Linked DNA regions of Aminivibrio sp.. The protein of the gene in region 2 interacts with the protein of the main gene of each other region in a pairwise test. Links are inferred from orthologs where the notes say so. Each region holds a gene or a part of one and is shown on either strand. Other genes may lie near its edges.

What was found.
Region 1: the proteins of hemL (region 2) and JMJ95_RS02025 interact in binary tests that used the Escherichia coli proteins (3 or more experiments, as listed by UniProt). The link is inferred for Aminivibrio sp. from one-to-one orthologs.

Annotation. Positions count from the first base shown.
Region 1 is NZ_JAESIH010000025.1:25,082-28,178, forward strand. Bases 191-2,929 are described here. They hold JMJ95_RS02025 (FadR/GntR family transcriptional regulator), read right to left. Parts: upstream 2,043-2,929; coding sequence 1,338-2,042; downstream 191-1,337. Other genes in these bases: JMJ95_RS02020 (phosphomannomutase/phosphoglucomutase), read left to right, coding at 191-1,313; JMJ95_RS02030 (nucleoside kinase), read left to right, coding at 2,151-2,929. Outside these bases: more of JMJ95_RS02020, read left to right, coding at 1-190; more of JMJ95_RS02030, read left to right, coding at 2,930-3,097. UniProt on the Escherichia coli protein: Transcriptional activator of the glcDEFGB operon which is associated with glycolate utilization, and encodes malate synthase G and the genes needed for glycolate oxidase activity. Also negatively regulates the transcription of its own gene.
Region 2 is NZ_JAESIH010000072.1:4,926-8,273, reverse strand. What follows is about bases 196-3,185. They hold hemL (glutamate-1-semialdehyde 2,1-aminomutase), read right to left. Parts: upstream 2,335-3,185; coding sequence 1,057-2,334; downstream 196-1,056. Other genes in these bases: JMJ95_RS12350 (hypothetical protein), read right to left, coding at 2,576-3,185; hemB (porphobilinogen synthase), read left to right, coding at 196-1,070. In the rest of the region: cobA (uroporphyrinogen-III C-methyltransferase), read left to right, coding at 1-90; more of hemB, read left to right, coding at 87-195; more of JMJ95_RS12350, read right to left, coding at 3,186-3,348. UniProt on the Escherichia coli protein: Aminomutase that catalyzes the transfer of the amine group on carbon 2 of glutamate 1-semialdehyde to the adjacent carbon 1 to form 5-aminolevulinate.

The DNA.
Region 1 (3,097 bases), on a different replicon or contig from region 2:
CGGTGGTGGAAGCCGTAGGAAAGGCCTTCGGTACCTGGCTCCGCCGCCGCGGCGTGGACAAGGTCGCTGTCGGAGGAGACGTCAGGCTCTCCACGGCAAGAATAGAGCAGGCTGCGGTGAGGGGCCTGACCTGGGCCGGGCTCGACGTGGTCAGGCTCGGAACGGTTACCACGCCCATGCTGTACTGGAGCATACCGGGGCTCTCTCTCGGCGGAGGAGTCATGATCACCGGGAGCCACAATCCGAAGGACATGAACGGCCTCAAGCTTGCCTGGGGAACGTCGACCCTTTACGGCGACGAAATTCGGGAGATTCTCCGCATGATCCTCGAGGACGATCTCCAGAAAGGTTCTGCTGAAGGCAGGGTGGAAACAGCAGATATTTCCGGCTTATACCTCGAGATGCTGCAGTCAAAAATCACCCTCGGTCCCAGAAAGCTCAAGGTTGTGGCAGACTGCGGGAACGGAACCGCCGGCCTTCATGCCCGCTCATTTCTGGAGTCCCTGGGGGTCACTGCGGTCCTGCTTTTTGAAAAGCCTGACGGGACATTTCCCAACCATCACCCCGACCCGCAGAAACGGGAAAACCTCGTTTCTCTCATGGAGGCCGTCGTCAGGGAAAAGGCCGATCTCGGCATCGCCTTCGACGGCGATGCCGACAGGCTGGGCGTGGTGGACGAACGGGGAGAGATAATTTGGGGAGATATCCTCATGACTCTATTCTGGAAGGAGATACTTCCGAAGTACCCGGGAGCGGAAGCCATTGTGGAGGTAAAGTGCTCCCAGTCCCTTGTGGATGAAATTCTCAGGCTCGGTGGAAAACCGCTTTTCTGGAAATCGGGGCACTCCCTCATCAAGGCGAAGATGAAGGAGATTGGTGCCGTTTTCGCCGGTGAGCTTTCCGGCCATTTCTTTTTCGCGGACGAGTATTACGGTTTCGACGACTCTTTCTATGCTGCGGGAAGACTCCTTCGGATACTCTCTCACGGCACGGGAAGCCTTTCTGCCATGATCTCCCATGTGCCGGTTTACCTGAGCACGGCCGAAATCAGGATCGACTGTCCGGACGAAAAAAAATTCGCCGTGGTGAACGCAATTCGTGACAAGGCGCTGAAGGATCATGAAGCCATCACCGTGGACGGGGTCCGGATACTGTACCCCGAGGGGTGGGGGCTGATCAGGGCCTCGAACACCCAGCCCGTGATCGTTACCCGGTGTGAGGGAAAAACCGAGAAAGCCCTTGAAGAAATCGGGGCCGACGTAAAAATGAGGCTCCTCGCCGAAGGACTGCCCGATTTCGAGTGGACCTTCTGAAAAAATACAGCGAAAGGGAGGTCGTCAGATCTCCCGTATCCCCTCGAGGGCAATTCCGTTCTGCAGGGTGCGGTATACCCTCTGAACATGAGCGGTCATGAGCCTGGTTACCCTGTCCAGGTCCCTTACGACGATGGCGTCGTACACGTCTTCGTGTTCTCTCAGGAAAATTTCCTTATCGTCGAGGAGCGCGTAGATTCGTTCGTGGGTGGCCATGATGAGGTTGAACGTCATCTTCACGATATTGACGAAGATGAAGTTGTGGGTGGACTCGGCAAGAACAAGGTGAAAATCGTAGTCGCACTGGGCGCGGTGTTCCAGGGATTCCACGTCTTTCCCGGTCTTTGTCAGGATCCGTCTGATTCTCGTCAGGTCCGAAGGCGAAGCGTGCTTGGCTGCCTCCACAGCGATGGCGGGTTCAAGAACGAGCCTGGCCTCAACCAGTTCCAGGATCGCTTCGTCCTGGAGAGGCACCTTTCCCATGCCGCCCCCCTCGCCCCGGGACCTGCGCACGAAACGCCCCTTCCCGGGGATGCTTTCGATAAAGCCCATCATTTCAAGGATTCGGAAACCCTCCCTGAGGGAGCTCCGACTGACGTTCAGTTCCTCGATGAGCTGCCGCTCAGGAGGAAGAGCCGACCCCTGGGGCAGGGCTCCCTCGGCGATCATTCTCTTTACCGTTTTAACGACCTGATCGTAAATCTTTGTTTTTCCTCTTCCGTTCTCCATGGGCTTCTCCTCACAGTGTTAGGCTGATAGGAATATGATAAGATACAGCATAGTCTACTTTATACATCAAGGCAACATCCTTTTTCCCACCTGAGAGGAGGAGTCTTCATGGCGTTTACCGTCCATGTGAAAAACGGGCCCGTTTTTTCGAGCGACGTTCCCGTTACAGGAAAGGCAGTTCTCTCCGAAAGCCGCCCAGAAGGCGGAGACGCTGTCGTAGCCTGGAGAGTAAATAATTATCTCAGATCCCTCGACTGGGTCATCGAAGACTCGGCGGAAGTCGAGTTCATCGACACCTCGTCCTTTGAAGGAATGGAAGTCTACCGGCGTTCCCTCAGCTTTCTCCTTGTCCTTGCCTGCCGGAAAGCCCTGGGCCGAAACATTGTCCTCAGGCATTCCATCAGTGAAGGGTATTACTGGGAAGACCCGGAAGGCGATCTTTCAGGGGAGGATCTCCAGTCCGTCAAAATAATGATGGCGGACCTGGTATCCAAGGACCTTCCCTTCGTCAGGAAAGTCGTCTCCCTCGACAAGGCACGGAAGATTTTCGAACGGCAGGGAAGCTGCGAAGTGGCGAGGCTCTTCAAATGGGCAGGGGTCGATCCGGTTGAACTGTACCGCTGCGCCGACATGTACGGCTATTACTACGCTCCCCTGGCACCGTCCACGGGATACTTGAAGCTTTTCGACCTCAAGCCCCTCGATCCGGGAATGGTGCTCCAGTTCCCGACGATCAACTACCCATCCACCCTTCCTCCTTTCAGAGCATCGAAGAACCTTTCCTCGGTGTTCCTCGACTATGCGCGGTGGCTTGAAGTTCTCGACCTGCGAACCATGGACAGTCTCCACAAGAAAGTCGCAGAGGGCAGGGCTCTCGAAGTCATTCTTATTTCCGAGGCTTTCCATGCCCGAAACCTCGGGAAGATTGCGGAAGAAATTTCCTCCAGGTCCAAGGTCAAGATCGTCGCCATTGCCGGCCCCTCGGGATCGGGGAAGACCACAATCTCGGAACGGTTGAAGATTCAGCTTCAGGTTTGCGGAAAAAATCCCGTAAC
Region 2 (3,348 bases):
CCCCTCGTGATGGCCGAGCCGACCATGGAATCCCTCGCCGCCCTGCTGGCGGAGCTGAAAAATCGAAAATCGACGGAGGAAAAAGAATGAACGGAATGATAAACCGAATGCGCCGCCTGCGGGAGCACCCCGTCCTGGCGGAATTGGTGCGGGAGGTCTCCCTCGAGCCGAGACAGATGATCCTTCCCCTCTTCACGGTTCCCGGCACGGGGGTGCGAAAACCCGTTCCCTCCCTGCACGGGGCGGACCACATCTCCCCTGACCGCCTGCACGAGGCGGTGGACACCGCCCTGGAGGCGGGAATCCGGTCCTTCCTGCTCTTCGGGCTCCCCTCCCGGAAAGACCCCCGGGGGACGTCCGCCTGGGCGGAAGACCAGCCGGTGCAGCAGGGACTCAGACGGCTGAAGGAGCGCTACGGCAGGGAAATCCTTCTCGTCACCGACGTCTGCATGTGCGAGTACACCGACCACGGCCACTGCGGCCTTCTGAAGGAGGACGGCACCGCGGACAACGACCCCACGGTCCTCGAGCTCGGCCGCATCGCCCTCAGCCACGCCCGGGCAGGGGCGGACATGGTGGCCCCTTCCGCCATGATGGACGGTCAGGTGGCCGCCATCAGGAGGGCCCTGGACAACGGGGGATTCTCCTCCCTGCCGGTGATGAGCTACAGCTCCAAGTTCTCGTCCGCCTTCTACGGTCCCTTCCGGGACGCAGCGGGCAGCGCCCCCTCCTTCGGGGACCGGCGGTCCTACCAGATGGCCTCCACCAACTGGAAAGAGGCCCTCAGGGAGTCCCTTCTCGACGAGGAGGAAGGGGCCGACATCCTCATGGTGAAACCCTCCCTCCTCTATCTTGACATTCTCTCCCGGCTCCGGGAGTCCACCCTGCTGCCCCTGGCCTGCTACCTGGTGAGCGGCGAGTACATGATGCTCCGCCATGCGGCCAACGCCGGTTCCCTGGACGGTCCCAGGGGTCTCCTGGAGGCCCACCTCGCCCTCCGCAGGGCGGGAGCGGACATTTTGATCACCTACGCCGCCGTGGAAGTGGCCCGCATGGTCACAGGGAGGTAAAGACCTCCCCGGCGGCGGCGAGAGTCTCCTCCGCCACCTCCCGGCCGTGGGCCAGGGAGACGAAGGCTGCCTCGAAGGGCGACGGCGCGAAGTACTGCCCCCTTTCCTCCATGCCGTGGAAGAAAGAGGGGTATTTCGCCCCGTCCGTCCCCTTCACCTCCCCGAGGTTCCGGGGGAGCCGGGAAGCGAAGAACAGCCCCAGCACCGAGCCGAACCGGGAGACCGACAGGGGGATCCCGGCACGGGAGGCGGCGTCCTTCAGTCCGTCGGCAAGCAGGACGGCCGTCTCTTCCAGACGGTCGTAGACGCCTTCCCGCTTCAGCACCCCGAGGGTGGCCAGTCCCGACGCCATGGCCAGGGGGTTCCCCGAGAGGGTTCCCGCCTGGTACACCGGCCCGAGGGGTGCAAGCACCTCCATGACCTCCCGGCGCCCGCCCGCGGCCCCAACGGGAAGCCCCCCGCCGATGATCTTTCCCAGGCAGGTGAGGTCGGGGACGATACCGGCTCTCTGCTGGGCGCCCCCTTCGGGGACCCGGAAGCCGGTGATCACCTCGTCGAATACCAGCAGGGCGCCGTTCTTTTCCGTGATCTCCCGCAGGAAGGGCAGAAAGCCTTCGCTAGGGGGCACCAGGCCCATGTTCCCCGCCCAGGGTTCCACGATCACGGCGGCGATACGGCCGCCGAAGAGACGGAAGGCCTCGGCGACCTTCTCCTCGTCGTTGTAGGGCACAACCACCGTGGCGGACGCCACGGAAGCAGGCACTCCGCCGCTGTCGGGATGTCCCAGAGTCAGGGCGCCGCTCCCGGCGTTCACCAGCATGCTGTCCGAGTGGCCGTGGTAGCACCCTTCGAACTTCACCACAAGATCCCGCCCCGTAAACCCCCGGGCAACCCGAAGGGCCGTCATCACCGCCTCCGTCCCCGACGAGACGAACCGGAGCAGCTCCATGGAGGGGAAAACCCCCTTCACTTCCTCGGCAAGCTCCACCTCGGCGGGACAGCACGCCCCGAAGGACGTGGAGTATGACGCCGCGCGGCAGACGGCCTCCACCACTTCGGGGTGGCCGTGGCCGAGGATGAGGGGGCCCCAGCTCCCCACGTAGTCGGTATAGCGTTTCCCCTCCACGCTGTAGAGGTAGGGGCCCTCCCCCCGGAAAAAGAACAGGGGATCTCCCCCCACGCCCCGCCAGCAGCGGACAGGGCTGTTCACTCCCCCGGCGAGGGATTCCTTCGCCCGGGCAAACCACTCCGCACTCGTCGCCATAACAATCAACCTCTCTTTCTCTGCCCACAGCATGAGCATTCTACGGCAGGGGGAGTGCCGCCGGGCACAAGGTGAATTCTCCCCGCCGGGGACGAAGAAATCTCGCTCCGCGCGCTTTGCGGAGAAATCCCCCCGGGGCGGGGGTGCAGTTGTCACGAACGACAATCTGCACCCCCCCGCCCAAGCGTTCCCCAATGACGCTCCCCGCTGAGGTGCGGATTTAGGAATATAGTCCCGCCTTTTACCATCCCCACAGTACGGGGATTGCCGCCAGGCAGACCGTCGCCGCCATGGCCGCCACCAGTGTGGCGAGGTTCCACACGAACAGGGACCGGACCATCCGCCCCGGAAAGATGCCGATCCAGAAGGCGATGTCCTGCCGCAGCACCCGGGAGAGCACAGCGAGCATGTTCCCCGTCAGCAGGGCCAGCACCGCCTGGGCGGTGGTAAGGCTCCCCGACGCCAGGGCGCCCCCCGCCACCCCGAGGGCCGCGTTGACATGGGCGAAGGACGCCGCCGCCACGGTCCACCCCGCCGCCGAAAGCAGCGGGAAAGAGGCTCCCCTGGCCTCGATACATTCCTGGAGGGCGGGGGTGACCAAGTAGGCCAGGGCGTAGAAGGCCCAGGCGGGCGGCAGGGTCCTCACCAGGGTCCCGAGGAAGGAGAAATCCCTTCCCTTCCGTCCTTCCTCACCGCTGCCGGCGGTTATTTCGTCCCCTGCGCTCCCCCTCCCCCGGAGAAGGAACAGGAAGAACAGGAAGCGGCAGAAGCTTCGGGCCAGCACGGCCAAGGAGTAGATAGCCCCCGCCGTGCCCGCGAGAGCCGCCGCCACGGGAAAGGAGACGAGCCACCGCTTCAGGTAGCCGGGAAAGGACTGGAGCAGAGTGCCGAACAGGGCTTCCCGCTCCGAGAGGATCCCCTGGCCGTAGGCTTCCGCCACGAGAGCCGCCCCCGCCCGGGAGGATCCCAGGCTCACTCCGAGGGCGAAGAGGACCTGGGCCGGAATCCGAAGAC